2 regions of the Microbacterium sp. ABR10 genome follow, and region 1 is predicted to be linked to the other one. Evidence: predicted binding sites of a transcription regulator. Region 1 holds the regulator's gene; the other holds the start of a gene.
What was found. The regulator HrcA, encoded in region 1, represses chaperone genes, less so after heat shock. The targets are predictions, from matches to a motif close to TTNGCACTCGNNNNNNNCGAGTGCNAA.
Positions count from the first base shown of each region.

Region 2: a site for HrcA is predicted at 6,295-6,321, ahead of groL (chaperonin GroEL). Genes of this name have one in related genera too.

Region 1 covers NZ_CM173821.1:1,774,041-1,788,810, forward strand. Annotated here, with positions in the region: gene dnaJ (molecular chaperone DnaJ) at 1-601, opposite strand, end outside; gene hrcA (heat-inducible transcriptional repressor HrcA) at 648-1,688, opposite strand; gene hemW (radical SAM family heme chaperone HemW) at 1,933-3,150, opposite strand; gene ACXKZF_RS08180 (DUF1990 domain-containing protein) at 3,150-3,794, opposite strand; gene lepA (translation elongation factor 4) at 3,820-5,664, opposite strand; gene ACXKZF_RS08190 (alpha/beta fold hydrolase) at 5,892-6,614, shown strand; gene rpsT (30S ribosomal protein S20) at 6,733-6,993, shown strand; gene holA (DNA polymerase III subunit delta) at 7,785-8,822, opposite strand; gene ACXKZF_RS08205 (ComEC/Rec2 family competence protein) at 8,902-11,427, opposite strand; gene ACXKZF_RS08210 (ComEA family DNA-binding protein) at 11,424-12,038, opposite strand; gene ACXKZF_RS08215 (DUF2087 domain-containing protein) at 12,145-12,642, shown strand; gene leuS (leucine--tRNA ligase) at 12,755-14,770, opposite strand, start outside.
Region 2 covers NZ_CM173821.1:2,442,901-2,457,670, reverse strand. Annotated here, with positions in the region: gene ACXKZF_RS11385 (alpha-amylase family protein) at 1-1,707, opposite strand, end outside; gene ACXKZF_RS11380 (DMT family transporter) at 1,906-2,847, shown strand; gene ACXKZF_RS11375 (nitroreductase family protein) at 2,921-3,472, opposite strand; gene msrB (peptide-methionine (R)-S-oxide reductase MsrB) at 3,487-3,894, opposite strand; gene ACXKZF_RS11365 (DUF2332 family protein) at 3,968-4,957, shown strand; gene ACXKZF_RS11360 (DUF3263 domain-containing protein) at 4,967-5,221, shown strand; gene ACXKZF_RS11355 (LytR C-terminal domain-containing protein) at 5,257-5,859, shown strand; gene ACXKZF_RS11350 (cold-shock protein) at 5,989-6,189, shown strand; gene groL (chaperonin GroEL) at 6,359-7,978, shown strand; gene ACXKZF_RS11340 (sensor histidine kinase) at 8,367-10,088, opposite strand; gene ACXKZF_RS11335 (response regulator transcription factor) at 10,183-10,875, opposite strand; gene ACXKZF_RS11330 (DNA repair helicase XPB) at 10,945-12,594, opposite strand; gene ACXKZF_RS11325 (helicase-associated domain-containing protein) at 12,653-14,380, opposite strand; gene ACXKZF_RS11320 (hypothetical protein) at 14,382-14,663, opposite strand; gene ACXKZF_RS11315 (cold-shock protein) at 14,770-14,770, shown strand, end outside.

The sequences.
Region 1 (14,770 bases):
ACGTGCCGCACGGGTACGGGATCGTCGTGCCGTGCCCCTGGCACACGGTGCAGGGAGCGCTGGTGACGACGTTTCCGAGGAGGCTTCGGACGGTGCGCTGCACGTGTCCGGAGCCGTGGCAGATGTCGCAGGTGACCTCGCTCGTGCCCGGCTGGGTGCACGAGCCCTGACAGGTCTCGCACAGCACGGCCGTGTCGACCTCGAGATCGCGGTGGGCGCCGAAGACGACATCGCCGAGCTCGAGCGTCACGCGCACCAGGGCGTCCTGACCCCGCTCCCGACGCGACCGCGGGCGGGGACCGCGGCCCCCGCTGCTCTGGCCCGCGCCGAAGAAGGTCTCGAAGATGTCACTGAACCCGCCGAAACCGGCCGCGCCCCCGCCGCCGAACGGGCTCTGATCGCCGCCCATGTCGTAGCGGCGACGCTGCTCGGGGTCGCTGAGCACGTCGTAGGCGTGGGTCACGAGCTTGAAGCGCTCCGACGCATCGTCGCCGGGGTTCACATCGGGGTGAAGCTGGCGCGCGAGACGTCGGTACGCCTTCTTGATGTCTTCCGGGCTGGCGTCGCGTTCGACGCCCAGGACCTCGTAGTGGTCAGCCACAGTCGCCTTCCTGCCCGCTCTCGCGGGGTCGTTCGGGTGATGCTCGTCAGCGTGCGCTGTCGTCGTCTTCGAGCATGCGGGTCAGATAATGCGCGACGGCGCGGACCGCCGCCAGATTCGATGAGTAGTCCATGCGCATCGGGCCGAGGAGGCCCACGCGTGCGCCACCGGTGGAGCCGTCGTAGCGGCTCGCCAGCACCGAGGCCTCGACGAGGCCGAACGGCTCGTTCTCGCGACCGATGCTCGCCGACAGCCCCTTCTCGTCGGCCACCATCTCGGTCATGAGTCGCAGGAGTGTGACCTGCTCTTCGATGGCCTCGAGTAGTGGATAGATGCTGCCGCGGAAGTCCTGCTCGCGCTTGGCGAGAGTCGCGGCACCGGCCATGACGAGGCGGTCCTGGCGGAACTCCTCGAGTTCTTCGCCGACCACCCGCAGCACGGCGTCGGCGATGGCCTCGATCAGGACACCCGGTCGCGGTGCGTCGGCCGTCGCATCACCGACGCGCTGCACGCACTCGGCGACGCTGCGGCCCACGAGCACGGCGCTCACGCGGGCACGAAGCTGGACGATGTCGGCCTCGGTGGGCTCGGCCGGTACGAGCGCGATGCGCTGCGAGACCCGGCCGGTGTCGGTGACGAGGATGACGAGCACCCGGGGACCGCCGAGAGCGACGAGCTCGACGTGCGAGACGTTGGCCCGCGCGAACGACGGGTATTGGACGATCGCGACCTGGCCCGTCAGCTGCGTAAGGGCCCGCACGGTGCGCGCGAGGAGGTCGTCGAGGTCGCCCGCCTGATCGAGGAAGGAGGTGATGGCGCTGCGCTGCGCGCTCGAAAGCGGACGGAGCTCGGCGAGATGGTCGACGAACACGCGATAACCCTTGTCGGTGGGCACGCGCCCCGACGAGGTGTGCGGAGCGACGATGAGGTCTTCGTCTTCGAGCAGGGCCATGTCGTTGCGGATGGTCGCCGCTGACACCCCGAAGGCGTGGCGGTCGACGATCGCCTTACTTCCGACGGGCTCACGGGTGTCGACGTAGTCCTGCACGATCGCGCGGAGCACCTGAAGGCCGCGTTCCGACACCATGCGCTGCTCCTCCCGTTTGGCACTCGGCTCGATTGAGTGCCAATTCTACGGGATCGGCACGACACTGCGTCGGGGGGCTCGCGGATGCCGTCTCCCGGTCCGTCGAACGCCGGCACCGGTGCGGGCGCTGCGAGTAACGCCCTGGCGTGGAGGAAACGGCTCGACGGCGCGTTTCTGCCTCGCGATCGCGTTTGTCGCAGCTTCCCCGAGGCGCGGCATGTCCTCCGGAACGCGCGGTGCGCCGTCAGGCGGTGAGCGCCCGCACCACGGCATCCGCCAACAGACGCCCGCGGCGGGTGAGCACGATGCGCCCGCGCACGGCATCCGCGCCCTCGACGAGACCGTCGGCGATGAGGGATGCCACGGCCTTTCGCCCCTCGCCGAGCAGCTCCGACACCGCCAGGCCCTCGCGGATACGACTGCGCAGCAGCACCGATTCGAGGCGTCGTGCCGTCTCGTCGGGGCGCTCCCGACCCGCGGCCGGCGATTCTCCGGCCGCCATCCGCTGCGCGTACGCCGCCGGGTGCTTCACGTTCCACCAGCGCAGGCCCGCGACGTGGCTGTGCGCTCCGGGGCCGAAACCCCACCAGTCCGTGCCCCGCCAGTAGGCGAGATTGTGGCGGGAGCGGTGGGTGACTCCGCGAGACCAGTTCGACACCTCGTACCAGTCGTACCCGGCGGCTGCGAGCAACTCGTCGGCCAGCTCGTACATGTCGGCTTGAAGGTCGTCGGAGGGCTCCTCGACGACGCCCGAACGGATCTGCCTGGCGAGCTTGGTGCCGTCTTCGACGATCAGCGCGTACGCCGAGATGTGGTCGGGCCCGAGAGCCGTGGCGGCTTCGAGAGAGGCGCGCCAGTCGTCGAGCGACTCCCCCGGCGCGCCGTAAATGAGGTCGACCGAGACGTCCAGCCCCGCTCGCCGTGCGGCCGCGACCGCCGTGGCGACGTTGGCGGGGTCGTGCGTGCGGTCGAGCGCGGCCAGCACGTGCGGACGGGCGGACTGCATGCCGATCGACACGCGCGTGATCCCCGCCGATGCGAGCGTCTGCATCACGGCGTCGTCGACGGTGTCGGGATTGGCCTCGACGGTCACCTCGGCGCCGTCGGCGATCCCGAACTCGGTGCGCACGGCGTCCAGCATCGTCGCCAGATCGCCGGGCGGGAGGAGCGTGGGCGTTCCGCCCCCGAAGAACACGGTGGATGCCGCGCGGCGACCGCCCGCGGCATCCATCACCGCACCCGCCAGGCGCACCTCCGCGGCGAGGGTGTCGGCGAAGTCGTCTTGCCGCGCACCACGCAGTTCGCTCGCGGTGTAGGTGTTGAAGTCGCAGTAGCCGCAGCGCACTCGGCAGAAGGGCACGTGCAGATACACACCGAAGTCGGTGGTGGGATCGACGGCGAGGTCGCCGGGGAGGCGGCCGTCGGCGGGAGCAGGATCTCCGAGCGGTAGAGGCCCGCCCATCAGGACGTGTACAGCGGCGAGATCGCGCGCAGGTACCGCGCGAAAAGCGCCTTGCGGCGGCGGCGCACGCGGCTGGTGAACAGCCGGTAGGTGGGCGCGGTCGGACGATCGAACGCACGCACGACGAACCAGACCTCGTCGTTGTCGCGCCATTCGATCGAGAACAGCTCTTCGCCGCTGACGATCGAGTGACCGACGGTGCCGAGGATGAATCCGACGCGACGGGGCTCCTCGAACACCGAGATGACCCGCAGCTCGGCGTCGGCTCGGTGACCGTCGACCTTGCCGTGCAGGTGCACACCCGTGCCGGGGCTGACGAACGGGGTGCCGTCGGCGGCGAAGCGCTGCTCGGCCTCGAGGCGGCTGGGGGCGACCGGGGCCCCCTCGGCGTCGAACCCGACTCCGGCGTAGCCTTCTCCGGATGCCGGGCGCACGTCGGTGATGCTGAGCTCCTCGCCGCGCAGCGGTGCCCACGACAGCAGCAGCTCGCCCGCGGCGACGAAACGCTCCTCGCCGCTGCCGATTCGCCACGCGTCTTCGGCGGGCACGGAATGCTCCGGCGGGTACTGCATCAGGTCGGGCGCCTGAGTGGCGCCGACCGCCGCGTAGTCGACCGTGTCATCGGTGAAATTCTGCCGTCGCATGATCCACCCCTCTCGGTTGGGTGCGTTACTTCTTGGCCTCGACGTCGCCCGACAGCGCGGCGATGAACGCCTCTTGCGGCACCTCGACACGACCCACCATCTTCATGCGCTTCTTGCCCTCTTTCTGCTTCTCGAGGAGCTTGCGCTTGCGGGTGATGTCACCGCCGTAGCACTTGGCGAGCACGTCTTTGCGGATGGCGCGGATGGTCTCGCGCGCGATGATGCGGGCGCCGATGGCGGCCTGGATCGGTACCTCGAACTGCTGGCGCGGGATGAGTTTGCGCAGGCGCTCGGCCATGAGCGTGCCGTAGGCGTACGCCTTCTCACGGTGCACGATCGAGCTGAACGCGTCGACCTTGTCGCCCTGCAGCAGGATGTCGACCTTGACCAGGTCGGCGGTCTGCTGGCCGGCCGGTTCGTAGTCGAGGCTCGCGTAGCCCTGCGTGCGCGATTTGAGGTGATCGAAGAAATCGAAGACGATCTCGCCGAGGGGCATGTGGTAACGCAGCTCGACGCGGTCTTCGCTGAGGTATTCCATGCCGAGGAGCGTGCCGCGGCGCGTCTGGCAGAGTTCCATGACCGTGCCGACGTAGTCCTTCGGCAGCAGGATGCCGACCTTGACGATCGGCTCCGACACCGACGCGACACGTCCGTCGGGGTACTCGCTGGGGTTGGTGACCGAGACGGTCTCGCCGGTGTCGGTCGTGACCTCGTAGGTCACCGACGGTGCCGTGGTGATGAGGTCGAGCCCGAACTCGCGCGAGAGGCGCTCGGTGATGATCTCGAGGTGCAGAAGCCCCAGGAAGCCCGCGCGGAAGCCGAAGCCGAGCGCGACCGAGGTCTCGGGCTCGTACTGCAGCGACGCGTCGGACAGCTTGAGCTTGTCGAGCGCTTCCCGCAGCTCGGCGTAGTCGCTGCCGTCGATCGGATAGATGCCCGAGAAGACCATGGGTTTCGGGTCGGTGTACCCGGGCAGCGCCTGGGTGGCGGGCTTGCGGTGGGTGGTGATCGTGTCGCCGACCTTGGACTGGCGCACGTCTTTCACACCCGTGATGAGGTAGCCCACCTCGCCGACGCCGAGGCCGCGGGTGGGCACCGGCTCGGGGCTGGAGACGCCGATCTCGAGCAGCTCGTGCGTGGCGGTGGTCGACATCATCTGGATGCGCTCGCGCGGCTGCAGCGACCCGTCGATCATGCGGACGTAGGTGACCACACCGCGGTACGCGTCGTAGACCGAGTCGAAGATCATCGCCCGGGCCGGGGCGTCGGGCTTGCCGACGGGGGCGGGGATCTTCTCGACGATCAGGTCGAGCAGCTCTTCGACGCCCATGCCGGTCTTGCCGCTCACGCGCAGCACGTCTTCGGGGTTTCCGCCGATGAGGCCGGCGAGCTCGGCCGCGTACTTCTCGGGGTCGGCCGCCGGCAGGTCGATCTTGTTCAGCACCGGGATGATCTGCAGGTCGTTCTCGAGCGCCAGGTAGAGGTTGGCCAGCGTCTGGGCCTCGATGCCCTGCGCGGCGTCGACCAGCAGGATGGCGCCCTCGCACGCGGCGAGCGAGCGACTGACCTCGTAGGTGAAGTCGACGTGGCCGGGCGTGTCGATCATGTTGAGGGCGAAGGTGCCGTCGGCGGTGGACCACGGCATCCGGACCGCCTGCGACTTGATCGTGATGCCGCGCTCACGCTCGATGTCCATGCGGTCGAGGTACTGCGCACGCATGTCGCGGTCGCTGACGACGCCGGTGATCTGCAGCATGCGGTCGGCCAGCGTCGACTTGCCGTGGTCGATATGAGCGATGATGCAGAAGTTGCGGATCTGCTCCGGCGGGGTGGCAGACGGCTCGAGGGGCTTCAGGGCGCGCGGTGACATGTTCCGTCGATTCTACGGTGGTGCGCCGACATCGCCGTCCGCGGATGCTCAGGGTCCCGGCATCCAGGCTCCTCCCCGGCCGCGACGGCGGCGGTCGCGAGATCACGCGGTCGGCGCGAGACCGCACGTTCGCGTCATCTGCGAGCGTGTGCTCTCATCGCGATCGTGTGGTGTCGGCGCTCGGGCTCACAGGTCTCGCCGCGGCACACCCTCATACAGTGGATGCCATGACGGTCCAGGTCGTGTTCGTGCACGGCATCCGCACGTCGTCCACCATGTGGCGGGCGCAGGTCGCGCACCTGCAGGAGCGCGGCAACCCGGTGACCGCGGTCGACCTTCCCGGTCACGGCACGCGCCGCGGGGAGCCGTTCACCCTCGACGAGGCGTACGCCACGATCGACCGGGCGGTTCGGGATGCCGCCGAGCACGGGCCCGTCGTGCTGGTCGGGCATTCGATGGGCGGGCTGCTGTCGATCGACTACCTCGGGCGGGAGGATCCGCCGCCCGTGGCCGCGTTGGTCGCCGCGTCGTGCACGTCTCTTCCTCGCGGTCCGGCGCTGGCGACCTACCGCTATCTGATCCGTCGCGCCGACAGCCTCCCCGACCGCGGCATGGGGTTCACCGACCGGGTGCTCGATCTCACCCTGCCGCCCGAGACGCGTCCCGATTTCGGCGCCGGTGGATACGCCCTCGACGCACAGCACATCGCCCTGGCCTCACTCTCCGACCTCGACCTGCTGGCATCCCTCCGCAGGATCACGGTGCCGCTGTGGTTCGTCAACGGACAGTGGGATCAGCTGCGCATCAACGAGAAGCTGTTCACCGCCGTCGCCCCGCACGCCGAGCTCGTCATCGTGCCGCGCACGACGCACATCGTCACGGCGATGCGCCCGCGCGTGTTCAACGCCGTGCTGGACGTGGCGCTCACCACGGTGGAGGCGTCTAGCTGATAGACTCGGTCCTTGGCTTGCGTGTGGGGTTTTTCCCGACCTCCACGACCGCCGGTGCAGCGCCCCTCTACCGCTCGCCCGGCACTTCCAACACTCACTCAAACGAAAGACCGTCGACGTGGCGAATATCAAGTCGCAGATCAAGCGCAACAAGACCAACGAGAAGGCGCGCGAGCGCAACAAGGCCGTCAAGAGCGAGCTGAAGACGCACGTGCGTCGCACGAAGGAAGCCGTGCTGGCCGGTGACAAGGAGGCCGCTGAGAAGGCCCTCGTCGTCGCGACCAAGAAGCTCGACAAGGCCGTGAGCAAGGGTGTCATCCACTCGAACCAGGCTGCGAACCGCAAGTCGGCCATCGCGAAGTCGGTCGCCGCTCTCTGAGCCGCAGCATTTCTTCGAAAGCCCGTCCCGCATCTGCGGGGCGGGCTTCGTCGTTTCCGGAGCGGGTCGTGCCTCGCCACGGCGAGGCGGGGCGTATCCGGGCGACGTGCGGAGGCCGGGCGGCGTGCGGAGGCCGGGCGACGGGCGGAGGCCGGGGTCGCGTGCAAAGGCCGGGCGAGGCGCGGAGGCCGGGGTCGCGGCAAGGGTCGGGCGAGGTGCGGAGGCCGCGGCGGTGTGCGGAGGCCGCGGCGATGTGCGCGCGGCGGGGCCGTGTGCGGAGCGGAGGGGGTGCGACGAGCGGAGGACCAACGGGCGCGATTCGGTCCTCCCCTCCCCGCATCTCCTCCCCTGAGCCCCCAGTGGGACCGCGCCGGTTGACCGCCGTCTCGACCTGAGCGGACCGCGGCCCTGGTGCACAGACGAGGTCGACGGTGCATCTCGCGGCGCACCAACTCATCCCCTCGGAGGATGCGGGCCTCGGTCGCCCCTTCATAGCCTGGTTGCCAGGAGGTACGACATGCAGAGTGAGCGCGCGGCGAAATTCTTCGGTGACCGGGAGGACCCGCGAGAGCGTCTTGTGGAGCTGTTCGGAGGAGATGTTCCCGCGAGCGGGCAGCCTCCGGAGCCGGCACTGAGGTGGGCGGCCGCGGTCGCCTCGCCCGATCACGGGGAGGTCGTCGTGGTCCGTGACCTCCGCCGGGCGGAGCCCCGGCTCACATTGATGGCGGCGACGTTCCTCGCGCGTCACCTGATGCGACGCTGACCGGATGCCGTTGCGCGCGACGGCGGACTCAGTCGCCGTAAGGCGCGCGCGTGGCGATGATCGTGATCATGCGCTCGAGGGCGAAGACCGAGTCGCGCGATGCGCCCTTCACTTCGGCGTCGGCCCGGGCGGTGGCGTGGATGGCCATGCCGAGCGTGTTGCCGGTCCAGCCGACGAGGTCGCGGCGGGCGCGGTCGACCTGCCAGTCCTTCATGCCGAGTCGTTGCGCGAGGGCCGGCGACGACTCGCGGGTGCCGGCGACTCGTGCCATCGTCCGCAGCTTCATGGCGACGGCGGCGACGAGGGGGACGGGGTCGGCTCCGGATGCCAGCGCGTGACGGAGCGCGAGCAGCGCCGGCCCGTATTGGCCCGCGATGGCGGTGTCGGCGACGGTGAAGGCGGACGTCTCGACGCGACCGCCGTAATAGCGCTCGACGGTGCGCTCGTCGATGTCGCCGGGTACGTCGGCGATCAGTTGCTGGCAGGCGGCGGCCAGCTCGGTGAGATCGTCGGCGAACGCCGAGACGAGTGAGCGCAGGGCCACCGGCGCGATGCGCTTCTGCGCCGCCCTGAACTCGCCGACGGCGAAGTCGAAGCGGTCGGAGTCGCGTTTGACAGCAGGACAGGCGATCTCGATACCGCCACCCTGACCCGACCGGATGCCGTCGAGCAGCTTCTTGCCTCGCACGCTCGCGCCGGTGTGCCGGAGCACGACAGTGGCTCCATCTTGCGGATATGCGAGGTACGACACCGCCTCAGCGAGGAACGTATCGCTGCACTTCTCGACGCCGCTCACACGCACGAGCCGGGGCTCGCCGAACAGCGACGGCGAGGTCACGCCGAGCAAGGTGCCGGCGGCGTAGTCGTCGGCGCGGATGTCGGTGACCTCGAGGCTCGGATCTTCGCTCTTCAGCATGGCGCGGATGCCGGCGGTCGCGCGCTCGGCGCAGACCTCTTCGGGCCCCGAGATGAGGACGATCGGCGCCGGCTGCGGGGCGCGCCACGACACCTGGGGGATGGCCGACTTCGCCTTCGCGGGGGCGGAGCGTCGGGGTGCCGGGGTCACTCCCCCAGCCTAGCGATCGGCTCCGACACCGTGTCCCGGTGCGTCGGCTCATCCCCGTGCCCCACGAGCCCCGTCGCCGTCAGGCGCCGGAACTCGGGCGCTCCCGACCGCCGGTGCCCCTCGGCGCCCTCCGTGTCCCACTCGGAACACCCTCGCGCGGTGCGCCTCGCCCCGCTGCCCATCCACCCCCTTCAGGACCGCCTCGGTTCACTCGGATCCACCCGACGCCGCGAGCCGGGCCCGCCACCGCCTTTCCTGTCTCACGCGGCGCCTGGCTCGGGTTCTCCGGCGCCCCCGGCTCCCCCGCATGCTCCCGCCAGAGCGTCAGCGCGCCGTGGGCATCGAGCCAGACGGCCAGCGCTCCGTCCTGATCGGTGCGCCCGATCGCGGTGCCGAGGGCTCTCAGCATCGACAGGAGAGAGGCGGTCGGATGGCCGTAGGTGTTGTCAGCACCCACACCGATCAATCCGACCGTCGGATGCAGATCCTGATACAGACCGGCATCCTGGTCTGCGCTGCCGTGGTGCGCCACTTTCACGATCTGCACCCGGGGCACGTCCACGCGCCCTCGCAGGGCCGCCTGCGACTCCTCGCCGAGATCGCCGAGGAGCACCGTTCGAGGGAAATCGACGCCCGCGACGTCGATCGCGACGCTCGCGTCGTTGCCGGGGTCTGTACGGGGTGCCGGACCGAGCGCCTGCCACCGCGTGGCGCCCAGCGCCCCCGTGGTCCCCGTCGTCGCCTGCTGGAGCTGCGCGCCCGCCGCCGCGAAACGGTCGAGCAGCCGCTGGTCGGCGTGTCCGTCCACCGGACCGTGCACGACGAGAGCGGCCCGACCGATCACAGCCGGCGAACCCCCGACGTGGTCGAGATCGAAGTGGGTGAGGACGAGCAGATCGATCCGGTCGATGCCGAACTGGGCCAGGCAGCGGTTGAGAGCTGCGGGATCAGGACCGGTGTCGACCAATGCGGTCGCACCTCCGGACCGCCACAGCGTCGCGTCGCCCTGCCCGACGTCGCACATCGCGAGCTGCCACGCGGAGGGTATGGTGAGCGGCCCCGCGACCGTGCGCACGGCGGAACTCCCCAGGACGAGACCGAGGACGACGGCCATCGCCGCCGACGCGAGGCCGGTGAGGCGGGGCAGGCGTCGAGGACGCACGATCACCAGATGGAGGGCGGCTCCGACGAGAGCGAGGAGTATCGCCCCGGCCGGCCCGTCGGGCCAGGGGAGGTTCTGCGCGGCGACCGAAGAACTCGTGTGCGCGACGGCGGCGATCCACGCCGCGGGCACCCAGGCCAGGGCGGTCAGTCCATCGCGCAACCAGGGGAACGGCGCGACGCACGCGAGTGCCCCGGCGATCGTCGCGGGGGCTGCGGCCGGATCGGCGACGAGGTTGGCCGCAACGCCGAGCAGGGGGACGTGCGGGTCGATGAGCACGATGAGCGGGCCGCAGACGATCTGGGCCGACGTCGGAACGGCGATGGCGAGGGCGAGGGCTCTCGGCATCCATCGACCGAGTCCCGTGGCGAGCGGGCGCGCGAGTACGAGCAGGGCACCGGTCGCCGCGGCGGAGAGTGCGAAGCCCAGAGAGCGCGCCAGCCAGGGGTCGACGACGAGCAGCACGGTGACGGCGAGGGACAGCACCGCAACGCCCATCGCCGGGCGGCCCAGAGCCACCGCGATCATCGCCACCGAGGCCATGGCCGCCGCCCGGACGACACTCGGCTCCGGAGTGACCAAGGCGACGAAGGCGGCCAGGACGACGAAGGCCCCACCGACGCGCAGGCCGCGGGGTGCGCCGCACAGAGCGAGGAGGGCGAAGGCCGCGCCCACCACGATGGCGCAGTTCGCGCCCGAGACGGCGGTCAGGTGCGAGAGCGAAGACGCGTTCATGGCGGCCTCGGTCGCCGAGTCGAGACTGGAGGTGTCGCCGACGGCGAGCCCCGGGACGAGACCGGCCCCTGGTTGCGGTAGACCGCGTGTGGATGCGACCAGCGCATCGCGCAGGCCCTCGAACCACGCCCAGACACCGGTCGGCTCGGTCGCCGAGACGACCTCGCTGCCCCGCACGACGAGCGCGGCACGCTCCCCCGCCGCGGCCGGGATCGCTCGCCCCGACAACGACACCGTGCTGCCCATGCTCGCTCGCGCGAGCGCCGCGCGTCCGCCCGGATCGACGAGCACACGGGCGGGAATCGCGCCGACCACGGTCCTGTCTCCCGCACGCACCGTCGCGGCGGTCGCGTCGAACCAGGCACCCCCGTCGGCCGACCCGTCGATGCGCCCGGTGACCGTCACATCGAGCTCGAGGTAGCGACCGCCCTCCGCTTCCAATGCGGCGATCTGCGACCGCACGGGCGCAAGCGACGCGACGGTCCCCGCGGTCGCGGCTGCGCACGCGAGCGCGACCGCGGCGACGGCCAGCGCGGGGTGCCGACGCCACACCAGGACGGCGGTGGCGATGCAGGACAGGATGCCGAGCCCGACGGCGAAGAGGATGGCATCCGGGATCGCGGTGGTCAGCCCGGCGGACACCCAGGTCGCCGCCGCGACCGATACCGAGCGCAGCGTTCGGCGCCGAAGCGCGCGACGCGCGCTCACACCCGCACCAGATCGCGAAGGGCGGCCAGCATCTTCTCACCGATGCCCGGCACCGACTGCAGATCGTCGACGCTGGTGAACCGGCCGTTCGTCTCACGCCACTCGATGATGCGGTCGGCCATCGCGGGACCCACGCGCGGAAGGGTGTCGAGCTGCTCGGGGGTGGCGGTATTGAGATCGATCAGTCCGTCTGCCGCCGAGCCACCGGAGGCGGGCCCCGCGACTTCGGACCCCACCACCGGCACGACGATCTGCTCGCCGTCGGCGACGGGACGCGCGAGGTTGACCCCGTCGCGTGCCGCGTCATCGGCGAAGCCACCCGCCCGCGCGATGGCATCGGCCACCCGGTCTCCGGCGTCGAGTCGGTAGAGACCGGCCTCGCGTACGGCCCCGGCGACGTGGACGTAGAGTCCGGCCTCGGCGGGGACCCGCGGAGACGATGAGGCGGTCGACACCGGCTCCACGACCTCGGCGCCGGTCGCACCGCGCACCATGCCGATCCCAATCGTGACCGCGAAGGACAGTAGCACCAGCACGACGACGGCGCCGACGCCCAGGCGCGCGCGCGGCGCCAGCTTGTCGCTCGGTACGGGGTCGGAAGTCGAGGTCACACCAGGACGCTACGAACGCCGTACTGTCTGCGTGGCGACCGGGAACCGATCCGTGCACAAACGCGGCAGCTCGTCCGCCGGGGAGGAGCAGCCCTAGCCTGGGGGGATGTCCGCGAACTCCTGGCGTCCTGTCGTCGCTGCCCTCGCCGATGACCGTGCGCGAGAGATCTACGCGCTCGTCGTCCTCGGACAATCCGTCGACGCGCACCTGTCGTCGCTCTCCCCCGGCAAACGCCGTCGGGTTCTCGACAGCCTTCAGACGGCGGGACTCATCTCCCCCGTCGACGGCGGCTGGCGGGCGGAGTCCGAGATCTTCCGCATCGCCCTCGCCGCGGCATCCACGTCCGTCCGCCCCGACGGCGTCGCGCGATTCTTCACCGAGGGACGCCTGTCGACCTACCCTTCACGCGCCGCCGACCGCCGGGAGGTGCTCGCCCACATCGCGACCCGCGTCCTGGGGCCGCAGGAAACCATCACCGAGGCCCACGTCACCGATCGACTCGCAGAGATCACCGACGACCCCGTGTCGATGCGGCGCTACCTGATCGACGCTGGCCTCCTCACTCGCACCCGCGACGGAAGCGCCTACACCTCGGCATCCTGAGCGCGTCGAGCCACCGGATGCCACGTCCCCCGCGCCGCATGGCGTGGAGACGTGGCATCGGGCGATCAGGGTCGATGCCGGTTCCGGAGGCTCAACGACCGCAACCCCCGCGCTACTTCGTGGAGAAGCTGACCACCTTCGGCGGACGCACCACCGCGCGCACGATCTCACGCTCACCGAGGGCGCGGCGCACGCGCTCGTCGCCGCGGGCGAGGGCCTCGAGCTGGTCGCCGCCGATCTTGGCCGAGACCTCGAGGGTCGCGCGCACCTTGCCGTCGATCTGCACGACGGCGACGACATTGTCTTCCACCAACAGGGTGGGATCGGCTTGACGCCAGGTCACGAGTCCCACGAATCCGTCGTAGCCGAGCGTCTGCCACATCTCTTCTGCGGTGTGCGGGGCGAACAGGTCGAGGGCCATCGCGATGACCTCGGCAGCCTCACGGACCGCAGGATCGCTGACGCCGGCCGAGCCGTCGATCGCCTTGCGGGTGGCGTTGACCAGCTCCATCAGACGGGCGACGACGACGTTGAACTTCGTCTGCTCGATGAGGTTCGGCGCCTCGGCCAGGAGGCGGTGCGTCACGCGGCGGAGGGACTTGTCGCCCTCGGCCCAGACCACGTCGGTCTCGCTGTCGACGTCGTGCGCGATGCGCAGGGCGCGGGCGAGGAACTTGGCCGCGCCCGTGGTGGAGACGTCGTTCCAGTCCTTGTCGTCCTCCACCGGGCCGGCGAAGGCCAGGGCCACGCGCAGGGCGTCGGCGCCGTGGGCGTCGAGTTCCTCCTGGAACAGCACCAGGTTGCCCTTGCTCTTCGACATCTTGGCGCCGTCGAGGATGACCATGCCCTGGTTGATGAGACTCGAGAACGGCTCGGTGAACTCGACCAGGCCCATGTCGAACAGCGCCTTGGTGATGAAACGCGCGTACAGCAGGTGCAGGATCGCGTGCTCGACGCCGCCGATGTAGAAGTCGACGGGGCCCCACTTCGACGCCTCGCGGCCCGAGAACGCCTCGGTCGAGCTGTCAGGCGAGAGGAAGCGCAGGTAGTACCAGGAGCTGTCGACGAATGTGTCCATAGTGTCGGGGTCGCGCAGCAGCATCTGGCCCGTCTCGGGGTCGGTGACCTGCACCCACTCCGTCGCCGCTCCCAGGGGCGACGTGCCCTTCGGCTTCAGGTCGAGACCCTCCACCGAGGGCAGCACGACCGGCAGCTGGTCGGCGGGCACGGGCGTGATCGAGCCGTCTTCGCCGTGGAGCATCGGGATGGGTGTGCCCCAGTAGCGCTGACGCGAGATGAGCCAGTCGCGGAGGCGGTAGGTCTTGGCCGCACGGCCGACGCCCTTCGCCTCGAGCTCATCGATCATGCGCGCGATCGCGTGGCGCTTGGACAGGCCGTTCAGCGAGCCGGAGTTGATCATGCGACCATCGCCCGTCAACGCGACGCCGGTCTTCACCGGGTCGGTGTCGTCGAGGTCGCCCAGCGGGTCGATCGGCACCCCCTCGTCGTCGAGCTCGATGACGGGGATCGCACCGGTGACGGGGGCGAGGGTGTCGACGACGACCCGCACGGGCAGGTCGAACGCACGCGCGAAATCGAGGTCGCGCTGGTCGTGGGCGGGCACGGCCATGACCGCGCCATGACCGTAGTCGGCCAGCACGTAGTCGGCGGCCCAGATCGGCAGCTTCTCGCCGTTGATGGGGTTGATCGCGTAGTGGCCGAGGAACACACCGGTCTTGGGGCGGTCGGTCGCCTGGCGCTCGATGTCGGTCGCGCGTTGCACCTGGGCGAGGTACGCCTCGAACGTCTCCTTCACCCCCTGGTCCGCGGATGCCGCCAGCTCGGCGGCCAGGTCGGACTCGGGCGCCACGACGAAGAACGTCGCCCCGTGCAGGGTGTCGGGACGGGTGGAGAAGACCGTGATCTTCTCGGCGCGACCCTCGATCTCGAACGTGATGTCGGCACCGACGGAGCGACCGATCCAGTTGCGCTGCATCTGGATGACCTTGCTCGGCCAGAAGCCTTCGAGCTGGTTGAGGTCGTCGAGCAGGCGGTCGGCGTAGTCGGTGATGCGCAGGAACCACTGCGTGAGCTTCTTCTTGACCACCACGGCGCCGCTGCGCTCGCT
Region 2 (14,770 bases), 670 kb from region 1:
GTCTGCGACGTTTGCGGCGACCAGCACCGCGAACCCGCCGTCGCCGGGGCGCAGGAACGCCACCACCGACCCCACATGGGCGTCGAAGGCGACCAGCTCGTTGCCGGCGAACTCGGGCGTTGCGCGGCGGACGGCGAGCAGGCGCGACAATCGGGAGAAGACGCGTCCCGCCGGAGTGGCCGCATCCGTGCGGTCGGCGTAGTTCTGTTCGGGGCGGAACGGGCGGTGCACCCACCGGCTGTCGCCCGCCTCCGCAGCGCGATCGGCGTAGCCGTAGTCGTTGAGCTGGGCGACCTCGTCGCCGAGGTAGAGCAGCGGGATCCCGCCGGTCGACAGCGCCAGAGCGTGCGCCAGGACGACTCGGTCCTCACCGCCGGCGTCACCCGCCTCGATGCCGGCGAGGGATGCCGTGGTGCCGGTGACCCGCGCGTCACCGGTGCGCGGGTTCTCCTGGAACGGCACCCCGCGGGCGAAGGTGCCGTCGGACCTGCCGACGTAGAAGTCGTTGAGGAACCGGCGGTGCGGGTAGCCGTCGATGCCGAGCTCGGCGGCATCCTCGTCGGCGAAGGTCCACCCGATATCGTCGTGGCTGCGCACGTAGTTGACCCAGGCCGTGCCGTCGGGGAGCGCATGACGGCGCTCGAGCGCCTGCTGCAGCAGGCGACCGTCGCGCGTCGCCAGCGCCTCCCAGGTGAGGGCCATCTGCAGCGGGTTGTACGAGATCTGGCACTCGTCGGGGGAGACGTACGAGACGACTTCGTCGGGGTGAACGATGGCCTCCGACTTGAACAGCAGCCCCGGCGCTGCCATCCGCAGCACGGCGTTGAACGCCTGCAGCAGCAGGTGCGCCTCGGGCAGCGACTCGCAGGTCGTGCCCAGTCGCTTCCAGATGAAGGCCACGGCATCCATCCGCAGGATCTCGACGCCCTGGTTCGCCAGGAAAAGCATCTCGCCGGCCATCGCCTCGAAGACGGCGGGGTTGGCGTAGTTCAGGTCCCACTGGAAGTGGTAGAACGTCGCCCAGACCCAGCGCCCGTCGTCGAGCTGCACGAACGAGCCGGGGTGGTCGTCGGGGAAGATCTCCCGCGTCGTCCGCTCGAACGCGTCGGGCATCTCGCGGTCGGGGTAGATGAGGTAGAAGTCCTCGAACCCCGGCTCGCCGGCGACGGCCTTCTTCGCCCACTCGTGCTCGTTGCTGGTGTGGTTGAAGATGAAATCGACCACGAGCGATATGCCCGCACGCCGGAGGTCGGCGGCGAGGGACGCGAGCTCCTCCATCGTTCCCAGTGCCGGATTCACACGGCGATAGCTCGACACGGCGTAGCCACCGTCGCTGTTGCCCTCGGGGCTGTCGAACAGCGGCATGAGGTGCAGGTAGGTCAGACCCAGCTCGCGGAAGTAGGGGATGGCATCCCGGATGCCGCTGAGTCCGCCCGCATAGCGGTCGACGTAGCAGACGCCCCCGAGCATGCGCTCGCTCTCGAACCAGTCGGGGGTGCTGTCGCGTTCGCGGTCGAGGGACTTCAGCGCGCGTGGACGCTCGGTCCAGGAGCGGCGGGCGAGCTCGACGACGGATGCCAGGCGCTCGAGGCCGTCGGGGCGCTCACCGTAGAGGCGCACGAACAGCTCGTGCAGGCGCGGGAGGTGCAGTTCGGCGTGGGCGAGGAACTCGCGGTCGGCGCCGACGCTGTTGAGTTCGCCGAGGATGTGCGAGACATCGTGGGGGCCGGGGTTGAGCTGTGTCACGGATGACAGCCTGACGCATGGAATCGGTCCCGGTCGGCAGCGACGTGCCCGCGATCCCGACGACGCTCACGCGGTCGGCGGCGGCGTCCGGGCGCGCGCCGCGCGAGCCCACGTCGTACGATCGACGACGGCCCGAACATCGGGCACGAGGGGGACACGGTGTCGGAACGGGGTGCGGTCGGCGTGGCCGTCGGGGGAGCGGTGCTCATCGGTGCCCTCACCGCCCTGCAGGCGCGCATCAACGGCACCCTCGGCGCCGCGTTCGGCGACGGCATCGTCGCCGCGGCGGTGTCGTTCAGTTCCGGGCTGCTGATCCTCATCGTGCTGTCGGCAGTGCTCCCCGAGGGACGGCGAGGGTTCGGGCGGCTGGTCCACGGCATCCGGACCCGGTCCGTTCCCCCGTGGATGCTCCTGGGCGGCCTCGTCGGCGCCTTCACCGTGGCGAGTCAAGGGCTGACGGTCGCCACGATCGGCGTCGCCCTGTTCACGGTCGGCTTCGTCGCCGGTCAGACCACCGGTGGCCTCGTGCTCGATCGGATCGGCTACGGTCCGGCCGGGGTCGTCCCCGTCACTGTGCGCCGCGCCGTGGGGGCGGCCCTCGCGATCGCGGGTGTCGTCGTCTGCCTGTCGGGCGACGCCCTCGGGGGTGTGCCCCTGTGGATGCTGATCGTGCCCGCGGTCGCCGGCGCCGCCGTATCGTGGCAGCAGGGCACGAACGGGCGCCTCCGCGTGCGGGTCGAGAGCCCGCTGACAGCGACGCTCGTGAACTTCATCGGCGGCACCGCGGTGCTGCTCGTCGCGGCGGTCGTGCACACCGCCGTGGTCGGCGCACCCCGCGCCGTGCCGACCGAACCATGGTTGTACAGCGGCGGTGCGGTGGGCGTGATCTACATCTTCCTGTCGTCGGTGGTCGTGCGTCGCACGGGCGTGCTGCTGCTCGGACTCGGGTCGGTCGTCGGGCTCCTCACCACCTCGGTGCTGCTCGACGCGGCGTGGCCCGCTCCGGCGGCGCCGTCCCCCGCGGTCGCGGTGCTCGCGGCGGCGGTCGCCATCGCCGGGGTCGTCGTCGCGGCCGTGCCCTGGCGTCGTCGACGCCGCTGAGGGTCGCTCCGCCGATCCGGACGACGACGCCGCCCGAGGCAAGCCCCGGGCGGCGTCGCTTGACTCGTACGGATCAGAGGGAGACGTCGTCGACCTTGCGGCTCTTCTTGCCTCCGGGCATACGCGAGATGTGCTTCGCGGCATCCACCGTCTTGCGGCGCACCGGGCGCGAGCGCTGCGGCTTGCCCCCGACGTACAGCCAGCCCAGCAGCACCTCGCCCTTGTTCAGGCCGTGCGCCTTCGCGAGCACTTTGCTGCGGGTGTTGTCGTCGGTGCGCCAGAACACGCCGAAGCCCGCTTCGTCGAGCACGAGGCTGAGCATGTGGGCGACACCGGATGCCGTGGCCTCCTGCTCCCACGCGGGGATCTTCTTCGACGACACGTCGGCCACCAGAGCGATGATGAGGGGCGCACGACGCGGCTTCGAGGAATACCCGCGCTTGCCGTCGGCTTTGTTCAGGGCGCGCGCCAGCACATCGCGGTCGCTGCCGCGGATCTCGATGATGCGCCACGGGCGCAGCGTCTTGTGGTCGGCGACACGACCGGCCGCGGCGACGAACGCCTCGAGCTCGGGTCCGGTGGGGGCGAGGTCGGTGACTTTCGACCACGACCGGCGGTCGCGCATCGCCTCGAGTGCGCTCACGCCTTGTCTTCCGGGGTGAAGGTCAGCGAGAGCGAGTTCATGCAGTAGCGGTCGCCGGTCGGCGTGCCGAAGCCGTCGGGGAACACGTGGCCGAGGTGCGAGCCGCAGTTGGCGCAGCGCACCTCGGTGCGCTGCATACCGTGGCTGTTGTCGTCGATGAGTTCGACGGCCTCGGGGCGGACCGATTCGTAGAAGCTCGGCCACCCGCAGTGCGAGTCGAACTTCGTGCCGCTCTGGAACAGCTCCGCACCGCATGCGGCGCAGGTGTAGAAACCGGCGCGGCTCTCGTCGAGCAGCTCACCCGTCCAGGCGCGCTCGGTGCCGGCCTGGCGGAGCACCGCGTACTGCTCGGGCGTCAGCTCTTCGCGCCACTGGTCGTCGGACTTGTCGACGGCGTAAGTCATGGAAACTTCCCTTCTCCGGCATCCATTCTGTCGTGCCCGGGAGCGGTCAGGTCGGCCCGGCATAATCTGCGGGATGGATCAAGATGCCGTGACCGCCGTCGTGGAGAGGTACGGGCGCTTCGCCCGCGACGAGGCGCCCGGTCGATCCGCCGTGTACGAGGCGTGGGCGCGCCGGGTGGTGGACGATCCCGCGGTGGCGACCGCGCTCGCGCGAATCGCGGAGACGCGACGTCAGCCTCCGCTCGTCTTCGCCGTCCTCCGCGTGCTCGGCGCCCCGTTCGGCGACCTCGACGCCTGGGCGTCGTGGGTCGTCTCGCACGCCGACGAGATCGCCGCCGAGTGCGAGCGACGGAGCGTGCAGACGAACGAGCCACTGCGGTGCGCCGCTCTGCTGCCGGCGCTGTCCCTGATCGAGGGCCCCATCGCGCTGCTCGAGGTGGGCGCGAGCGCAGGGCTCTGCCTCTTCCCCGACCGCTACTCGTACCGCTACCGACGCGGTGCGGACACCCTCGCTCTGGACCCTGCCGACGGGGTGAGTCCGGTCGTGCTCGACAGCGTGCTGGAGGGGATGCCGGAGGTGCGGATGCCGCAGGTGGTGTGGCGAGCGGGCATCGATCTGAACCCGCTCGACGCGCGCCGAGCCGAGGACCGGGCGTGGCTCACGGACCTCGTGTGGCCGGGGGAGGAGGGGCGGCGGGAACGCATCGTCGGCGCACTCGACATCGCCGCGGCCGATCCGCCCCTGCTCGTGGCCGGCGACGGAGCCGACGCGCTCCCGGCCCTCGCCGCCCGCGCGCCGCGCGACGCCACCCTGGTCGTGACGACCCCCGGCGTCCTCGCGCACATTCCGCGCGCCCGTCGCGCGGCGGTGATCGCGGCCGCCCGCGCGGCGGGGCGGTGGATCACCCTCGACGCGCCGGGTCTTCACGACGGCTGGACACGACCCTTCGAGTCGCTGCGGGGAGGCTTCACGCTGGCACTCGACGGCGACGCGATCGCGGAGGTGGATCCGCTGGGGGCGTGGGTGGCGTGGCATCCCGGATCCGAAGCGGTCCGCCGTTAGCGTGGAGGCGTGACTCTGTCGGACAGCGAACTCGCCTTCCTCGCCTTCGAGGGTGAGTGGCGGCGCCACGCGGGGGCGAAAGAAGAGGCGATCCGCGCCGAGTTCGGCCTCACGCCCGCCCGGTACTACCAGGTGCTCGGCCGCCTGATCGACACCCCCGACGCCCTCGCCCACGACCCGATGCTCGTGCGCCGCCTTCGACGCCGTCGAGACGAGGCCGCGGACCGCCACCGGTCACGGCTCGGTCGGGCGGCGTCGCGCTGAGGGAGCGGCCAGGCTCCGACCGATAGCATCGTCCAATGGCCAGATCGACCTTCCCTCGGGATCGCTTCGACGACCTGCCCGATCCCTCCGGCCGTATCGGCGCTCACCGGGCCGAGAACCCCCGGCTGCGCGGATGGATTGTCTTCCTGTGGGCGGCCATCGCGACGCTCGTTCTGATCATCGCGGGCATCTTCGCCACGCTCGTCGTGTCCGGGCGCATCTCGCTCGGTCCCGACGACGCCGCGAGCCCCGTGCCCACCGCCGAGGCCACCACGCCCGCCGTGGTCGACCCGTCGTATGCGGTCGTCGTGCTCAACGGCACCGCCGACGAGGGATTGGCCGGTTCGTTGCGCGACACGATCGTCGCGGCCGGGTGGCCCGGCGACGGCGTCGAGACGGGTGACTCCGACAGCACCGACTTCGCCCAGACGACCGTCTTCTACCTCCGCGAGAGCGATGAGGCGGCCGCGGAGGGTCTGGCCCAGGCGATCGGCGGCGCCGAAGTCGCGCAGAGCGATTTCCTGCAGCCGACCGACGACCCCGACACCCCCGACGACGAGAGCGCGGTCAAGCGGCTCATCGTCGTGATCGGCCTCGATCGCGCCGCTGGTCAGGCGTCGGAGTCGCCCGCATCCTGACCCGCGTTGCCGCGTGTTTCCGCGGAGTAACAACTTGACGGCACGCGCGTCAACAATGCGTCCGAACCCTGATCCGGAGGCGCCCTCCGTGCTTACGATGACCTCGTCGTTCAGCAACAGGAGATTCGCATGACGCAGGGCACTGTCAAATGGTTCAACGCCGAGAAGGGTTTCGGCTTCATCACCGTCGCTGACGGGCAGGACGTGTTCGTCCACTACTCGAGCATCGAGATGTCGGGCTTCCGTGTCCTCGAAGAGGGGCAGGCCGTCGAGTTCACCGTCGGCAGTGGTCAGAAGGGACCGCAGGCGGAGTCGGTGCGCCTGGCCTGAGTGCTGAATCGAACGCCGCGGCATCCGAGTTCCGGATGCCGCGGCGTTCGTCGTTTCGCGGGGGTTCGGTGGCTTGCACTCCCCAGGGTCGAGTGCCAGAATGAGTTAGCACTCGCTTTCGTCGAGTGCCAATTCTGCAAGTCACCCGTCCGGGAGGGACGACACACTTATGGCAAAGATCATCGCTTTCGACGAAGAGGCACGGCGCGGCCTCGAGCGCGGCCTCAACACGCTGGCCGACGCCGTCAAGGTGACCCTGGGCCCCCGCGGTCGCAACGTCGTGCTCGAGAAGAAGTGGGGCGCCCCCACGATCACGAACGACGGTGTCTCGATCGCCAAGGAGATCGAGCTCGACGACCCGTACGAGAAGATCGGCGCTGAGCTGGTCAAGGAGGTCGCCAAGAAGACCGACGACGTCGCGGGTGACGGCACCACCACCGCCACCGTTCTCGCCCAGGCGCTCGTGCGCGAGGGCCTGCGCAACGTCGCCGCCGGCGCCGACCCCATCTCGCTCAAGAAGGGCATCGAGAAGGCCGTCAAGGCCGTCACCGACGAGCTGCTCGCCTCCGCCAAAGAGGTCGAGTCCAAAGAGCAGATCGCTGCGACCGCGTCGATCTCGGCCGCTGACCCCGCCATCGGCGAGCTCATCGCCGAGGCCATCGACAAGGTCGGCAAGGAAGGCGTCGTCACCGTCGAGGAGTCGAACACCTTCGGCACCGAGCTCGAGCTCACCGAGGGCATGCGTTTCGACAAGGGGTACATCAACCCCTACTTCGTCACCGACCCCGAGCGTCAGGAAGCGGTCTTCGAAGACCCCTACATCCTGATCGCGAACCAGAAGATCTCGAACATCAAGGACCTTCTGCCCATCGTCGACAAGGTGATCCAGGAGGGCAAAGAGCTCCTCATCATCGCCGAAGACGTCGAGGGCGAAGCCCTCGCGACGCTCGTGCTCAACAAGATCCGCGGCATCTTCAAGTCGGTCGCCGTCAAGGCTCCCGGCTTCGGCGACCGCCGCAAGGCGCAGCTGCAGGACATCGCGATCCTCACCGGCGGCCAGGTCATCACCGAAGAGGTGGGCCTCAAGCTCGAGAACGCGACCGTCGACCTGCTCGGCCGCGCCCGCAAGGTCATCATCACCAAGGACGAGACCACGATCGTCGAGGGTGCAGGTGAGTCGGAGCTGATCGAGGGTCGCGTGACCCAGATCCGCCGCGAGATCGAGAACACCGACAGCGACTACGACCGTGAGAAGCTCCAGGAGCGCCTCGCGAAGCTCGCCGGTGGCGTCGCCGTCATCAAGGCCGGAGCCGCGACCGAGGTCGAGCTCAAGGAGCGCAAGCACCGCATCGAAGACGCCGTGCGCAACGCCAAGGCCGCTGTGGAAGAGGGTGTTGTCGCCGGTGGTGGCGTCGCGCTCATCCAGGCCGGCAAGAACGCTCTCGGCAACCTCAACCTCGTCGGTGACGAGGCGACGGGCGCCAACATCGTTCGCGTCGCCATCGAGGCCCCGCTCAAGCAGATCGCGCTCAACGCCGGTCTCGAGCCCGGCGTCGTGGCCAACAAGGTCGCCGAGCTCCCCGTGGGCCACGGCCTCAACGCCGCGACCGGCGAGTACGGTGACCTGTTCGCACAGGGCATCATCGACCCCGCCAAGGTGACGCGTTCGGCGCTGCAGAACGCGGCATCCATCGCCGGCCTCTTCCTCACCACCGAGGTCGTCGTCGCCGACAAGCCCGAGAAGAACGCCGCTCCGGCTGGCGACCCGACGGGCGGCATGGACTTCTGATCCACGCCTGACGTTCACAGAACGCCCCCTCCTCCGGGAGGGGGCGTTCTGCGTGTGCGGCGCGTTCTCTCGTGTGTTCGGCGGCGCGGTCGGCACGCAGCACTCGGCCGGGTGACGCGTCGCAGGCGCCCCACCCGGCGGAGTCGGAAGCGGAGGAGATTCCGGGACGGGAGGAAGGATCCGCACCGGAAGATCCTCCGCCGCCCGGATCTCCTCCGCTCTCGACGCCCCGCCGCGGCTGACGGCGCTTCGCTGTCTTCGGCTCGTCCGCCCGTCACGCGCCCGTCGGCCCGCGGCGGGACCGGGCGAGGGAGGACTCGCGGGCGGCTGTCCTGCGTCGTCAGGCGGTCGGCTCGGGCCGATAGCCCGCGGCGGCAGTCCTGCGTCGTCAGGCGGTCGGCTCGGGCCGATAGCCCGCAGGGAGACGCTCGAGGGGCTGCGTCTCGATGAGCGCGTGCTCCTGGGCGTCACGACGGTCGGCGAGGGGGAGCGAGACGCGGAAGGTCGCACCGCCTCCCGGTGTGTCGCGCACCTCGACCGTTCCGTGCAGCAGATCGACGATGGATGCCACGATCGACAGGCCGAGGCCCGACCCGCCCGTCTCGCGGGTGCGAGAGGTGTCGGCGCGCCAGAAGCGCTGGAAGATCTGATCGCGGATCTGCTCCGGAACGCCCTCGCCGTGGTCGATGATCTCGATCCACCCCATGTCGCTCTCGACGTCGACGCCCACGCGAAGGCCGATGGGGGAGTTGTCGCCGGTGAAGCGGCGGGCGTTTCCGAGGAGGTTGGCCACGACCTGGCGCACCTTGTTCTCGTCTCCCAGCACGATCGGCGCGATCCGCGGGGGCGTGCGTACTACTCCGGTCGGAGCGGTGGGCGCCGCGGTCGGGGCGGCGTCAGCAGACGTGGACGGCGACTCGGCGGCATCCTTGGGCTTGCGTCGTAACCGCGACAGCGTCGCACCCGCGATGGCCATGGCCGACGTGGTCGGGGCGGCGCGTCGGCGGCTCGCGGCCGTCGCGGGATCCCCGCCGGCATCGAGCAGAGGGTCGAGGGTGATGGTGGGCAGCACGATCTCGTCGCGTGAGGTGGTGTCGTCGACCGTCACCTCCCGCTGGGGCGAGGTGACCCGCAGATCGAGAGCCGCGTCGCGGGCGATCGGGCGCAGGTCGAGCGGGGTGATGGTCACGTCGCGTCGCTCGTCGAGACGCGCGAGGGCGAGGAGATCCTCGACGAGCGCACCCATGCGGATGGCTTCCTTCTCGATGCGTTCCATCGACTGCGCGACGTCCTCATCCGAGCGGATCGCGCCCATCCGGTAGAGCTCCGCGTACCCGCGCATCGTCACCAGAGGCGTGCGCAACTCATGGCTGGCGTCACCGATGAAGCGGCGCATCTGCCGGACTGTGGCGTCCCGTTGGCCGAGGGCGCCGTCGATGCGCGCGAGCATCGCGTTGATGGCGGTCTTGAGCCGGCCCACTTCGGTGTCGGGGACGATGTCGGTGAGGCGCTGGCTGAAGTCGCCGGCGGCGATGTCCATCGCGGTCGTCTCGACCTGGCGGAGGTTTCTGAACGCCAGCGTGACCAGCCATCGGGTGAGCAGGGCGGTCGCGACGAGGATGAGCAGCGCGACGAAGGCGTAGATGCCGATGTAGGCGGCGACGATGCGATCGGTCGGCGCCAGCGGCTGGATCACCATCTGGGTGTAGACGCCAGAACTCCCGTTGACCGGCAGCACGCCGACGCGGGCGAGGAAATGCTGACCCGAATCGCCGTCGTGCAGCTCGATGCGTCGATCGAGTTGCCCGTATGTCTGCTCGACGCTGAACGTCGACGGCAACTCGGGCAGTGTTTGCGATGCCGTGCCGTTGTAGAACGCCTTGCGCTCACCGTCGGGGCCGTAGACGACGACCATCGACCCGATCTGCGGCGCGTTCTCGATCTGCGAGAAGACGACCTGACCGTCGACGGGCGTCACGGTGAACACGCTGTCGGCGATGTTGCCCGCCGCCTGCTGGGCGAGCTGCTCGTCGAGGTTGTTCACCAAGGTCGTCCGCAGGAACACCATGGTGCCGATGCCCGCCGTGAACAAGCCGATCGCCAGGAGCATGACCGTGACGCCGGTGACCTTGGTGCGAAGGCTCAGGCCGCGCCACCAGCGCGTGAGGGAATCGTCAGGATGCGACAGGGCGGATGCCTTCTCGTCAGGCGGTCTTGCCCGACTTCAGCATGTAGCCGAAGCCGCGCTTGGTCTGGATGAGCGGCTCGGAGGAGTGCGGGTCGATCTTGCGGCGGAGGTACGAGATGTAACTCTCGACGATGCCGGCGTCGCCGTTGAAGTCGTACTCCCAGACGTGGTCGAGGATCTGCGCCTTCGACAGCACGCGGTTGGGGTTGAGCATGAGGTAGCGCAGGAGCTTGAACTCGGTAGGACTCAGATCGATCGACACATCGCCGACGCTGACGTCGTGGGTGTCCTGATCCATCGTGAGTTCGCCCGTGCGGATGATCGACTCCTCGTCGGCCTGCATGGTGCGGCGGAGGATCGCCTGGATGCGGGCGACGATCTCGTCGAGGCTGAACGGCTTGGTGACGTAATCGTCGCCTCCGGCGTTCAGGCCCTCGATCTTGTCTTCGGTTTCGTCTTTCGCCGTCAGGAACAGGATGGGCGCGGTGTAACCCGCGCCGCGAAGACGCTTGGTGACGCTGAAGCCGTTCATATCGGGGAGCATCACGTCGAGCACGATGAGGTCGGGTTCCTCCTCGAGCACGGCCGAGATCGTCTGCGCGCCGTTCGCGACGGCTCGCACCTGGAACCCGGCGAAGCGCAGGCTCGTGATGAGCAGGTCGCGGATGTTCGGTTCGTCGTCGACGACGAGGATGCGAGGTGCTGTCATGACCTCATTATCGTGACCCGACCCAGCAATCCGCTGGATATGGAACCGATGGGCGCGCCCTGCTATGGATCAGGCCGCCGCGGCGTCGATTCCGTCGGCATCCAGGATCGTGTAGGCGTACCCCTGCTCGGCGAGGAACCGCTGGCGGTTCTGGGCGAAGTCCTGGTCGACCGTGTCGCGCGCGATGAGCGTGTAGAAGCTCGCCGTGTGGTTGGACTGCTTCGGCCGCAGGAGTCGACCGAGACGTTGTGCCTCTTCCTGACGCGATCCGAACGAGCCCGACACCTGGATGGCGACCGAGGCCTCCGGCAGGTCGACCGAGAAGTTGGCGACCTTCGACACCACCAACAGGGGGATGCTGCCGTCGCGGAAACCCTGGAACAGTTCTTCGCGCTCCGAGATCGGCGTCGCCCCGGTGATCTGGGGGGCGCCGAGCGCTTCGGCGAGCTCGTCGATCTGGTCGAGGTACTGCCCGATGACGAGGACGCGCTCACCCGGATGCCGTTCGACGAGGCGGCGAGCGACGTCGATCTTCGCGGGCGCGGTGGCGGCGAGACGGTAGCGGTCCTCGTCGGCGGCGGCCGCGTACTCGAGGCGTTCACCGGCGGGGAGGTCGATGCGCACCTCGTAGCAGGCGGCCGGAGAGATGAAGCCCTGAGCCTCGATCTCTTTCCACGGCGCGTCGAAGCGCTTCGGCCCGATGAGGCTGAAGACGTCGCCCTCGCGGCCGTCTTCCCGAACCAGCGTCGCTGTCAGTCCCAGACGGCGTCGCGCCTGCAGGTCGGCGGTGAGCTTGAAGACGGGGGCGGGCAGCAGGTGCACCTCGTCGTAGAGCACCAGGCCCCAGTCGAGGGCGTCGAGGAGCGCGAGGTGGGCGTACTGACCTTTTCGCTTGGCGGTGAGGATCTGGTACGTCGCGATGGTGACGGGCTTGATCTCTTTGACCTGACCGGAGTACTCGCCGATCTCCTCGGGGGTGAGCGTGGTGCGTCGCAGCAGCTCGTCGCGCCACTGCCGCGCACTCACGGTGTTGGTGACGAGGATGAGCGTGGTGGTGCGGGTGTCGGCCATCGCGCCCGCGCCCACGAGGGTCTTGCCGGCGCCGCAGGGGAGCACCACGACACCGGAGCCGCCCTCGGAGAAGGAGTCCACCGCCTGTCGCTGGTAGGGCCGGAGGCTCCAGCCGTCTTCGGCGAGATCGATGGGGTGCGGCGTGCCGGGCGTGTAGCCGGCGAGGTCTTCGGCCGGCCAGCCGATCTTGAGCAGTTCCTGCTTGATGTGCCCGCGAGCCCACGCGTCGACGAGGAAACTGTCGGGGGTGGGGTGGCCGATGAGCAGCGGCGCGATGCGCTTGTTGCGGGACACCTCGCTGAGGACCGCGGCATCGGTGGAGCGCAGCACGAGTTCTTTGTCGTCGTTGCGCTCGATCACGAGTCGGCCGTAACGATTGACCGTCTCACGGATGTCGGTGCTGACCGAGGCCGGGACCGGGAAGCGCGACCACCGGTCGAGGGTGTCGAGCATCGCGTCGGCGTCGTGACCTGCCGCGCGGGCGTTCCACAGCCCCAGGCGCGTGATGCGGTACGTGTGAATGTGCTCGGGTGCGCGCTCGAGCTCGGCGAAGATGGCGAGCTCGTGCCGCGCCGTCTCCGCCTGAGGGTGTGCGACCTCGAGGAGGACGGTGCGGTCGCTCTGCACGATGAGGGGACCGTCAGCCATAGCGTTCGATTCTACCGGGGTCGCAGCGCAGACGGCCGACCACGCCGACGAAGGGGCGTCACCCGACGGGGGTCACACCGTCGATGTGCGACAGCGGCACGGTGCGCTCGACGTCGGCTCCCCGGTCGCGACCCCGCAGGCGTCCGCCGCCCAGCCCCGTCGCTTCCAGACGGAACACGCGGGCGGAGCCGTCGGGGAGGCGCACGGTCACGTCGATGACGGCGCGGGCGCGGACGGCCTGGTCGAGCTCGCGTTCGAGCCACGCGGCATCCGAGTCGCCCACGCCCTCGCGCAGGCGCCGCAGCAGGTCGGTGTAGACGTCGGCGGGTTCGGCTGCGGGCTGCGAGCCCGGGGCCAGCCTCGCGCGCTCCAGCGCGCGCGGTCGTCCGTGGGAGTCGACGGCGACGGCGGGGTAGTGCGCGTCGGTGAGTGCCCAGAACACGACGTCGCTCGACACGTGCGAGACCAGTTCGTCGTCGTCGGTGCGCGACAGCGCGATCGAGCGCAACGACTGATCGATCTCCATCGAGCGCAAGAGTGTCTCGTCATCGGTCACGACGCGCGTCAGGCGGGTGGCCGGGTCGCTCATCACTCGCACCCGCCCGTGCTCGGCGGACGTGCGCTCGATGACATACGCGAGCGGCTGCGGGAGTCCGGTCAGCGAGATGCCGCTGAGGAAGTCGCGGAGGGAGTCGGCCGTCTCGCCGGCCGTGATCGCCGCGCCGATCGAGGCGGCGCTGAAACGGTAGCTCGAGGCCTGCGCCCGCGACTCGCGCACGGCCATCGATCGCAACCGGACGTCGAGGTGCGGGGCGAGGGGCCCGGGCGCGATCGCGGTCAGGTCGTTCTGCAGGTACACACGATCGACCTCGGGCGGGAGTAGTTCGCGTAGCGCCGACGTGTCGACGTCGCCGCCCCGGGCGAGGGGTTCCGCCCACGGAGCGGTGCGCCCCGCGGCATCCACGAGCCCCCACCGCCGCAGACGGCGTGCCCACAGAGCCGCACGGTCCGCGCCCTCGGGGTCGAACGGCGTGGCTCCGGCCCACTCGTCGACGGGGATCCACCCTCCGTCGGCTGAGCGGTAGGCGCGGGGAAGGGCGTCGCGCAGCGCCACCGCCGTGTGCTGCCAGCGTTCGAGGGTGGGCAGGCGCAGCCACTCCCGGCCGGCCGACGAGACGAGCCAGGCGCGATCATTCGCGCCCAGCAGGCCGACGTCGGCGGCGAGACCGACGAGCAGATCGGCGTCGGCGGGCGTCGACACGGCTCCGGCGTCGACGAGTCGACGGCGTTCCGTCGCCCCGAGGGATCCCGATCCGATGCGTCCGAGCGGCGCCTCGAGGGTCTGCAGAAGGATGTCGGCCACGGATGCGGCGTACGTGAAAGCGGCCTCGGATGCCGCGGCGGTCTCGGCCGCGGATGGCGTGGGCGACGGTGTCGCGGCGGCGGGAACGCCGTCGGGCAGCGCCTCGCGGACCGCGTCGGCCACGCTCGGGAAGAGGAGGCCGTCGTCTCCGACCAGCGCGCGGGAGATCAGATCGTCACGCACGTCGCCGGTGGCGGGGGTGCCGGCGAGGGCGGCGAACAGCGCGTCGGACTCCCGACGGGTGAGGGCCGGCAGTGCGCGGGCGACCGAGACCGGCTCGAGCAGCGCCTCGGCGGCGTCGAACATGTCACGCCAGGTCGCCGACGGCGAGACGTGCCGGTCGGCGAACAGGCGCGCGAGCTCGTCGTCGGAGCGCGCGCCCAACGAGACCGCCAGTGCGCGTTGAGCGGAGGTCTCGGCCACGTCAACGAGCCTTGTTGGCCCGGGCCCTTCGGACGAAGCTCATGATGAGCACGGCCAGCAGGCATCCGAACGCGATGGGGGGTGTGACGAGGACGAGCAGGCTCACCACGGGCCACACGCCCGAGGCCAGATCGGCGCCGGCGGTGGAGCCGATGATGATCGCGAAGAAGCATACGAGCGCCAGCACGAGCAACCCGAGCGACATGAACGCCAGGATGCGGTCGATGCGGCGAACGGGAACGTCGTCGCCCGGCGTGCTGCCGCCGGAGGTGCGGGTGCTCATCGGCCTCAGCCTACTGCCTGGCGGCGGTGCCGTAGTCTGGAAGACCGGGATCCGATCGGGTCCTGCGTTCCGCCGCGCGATCGCGCACACACTCAGCGAGGTGTCCA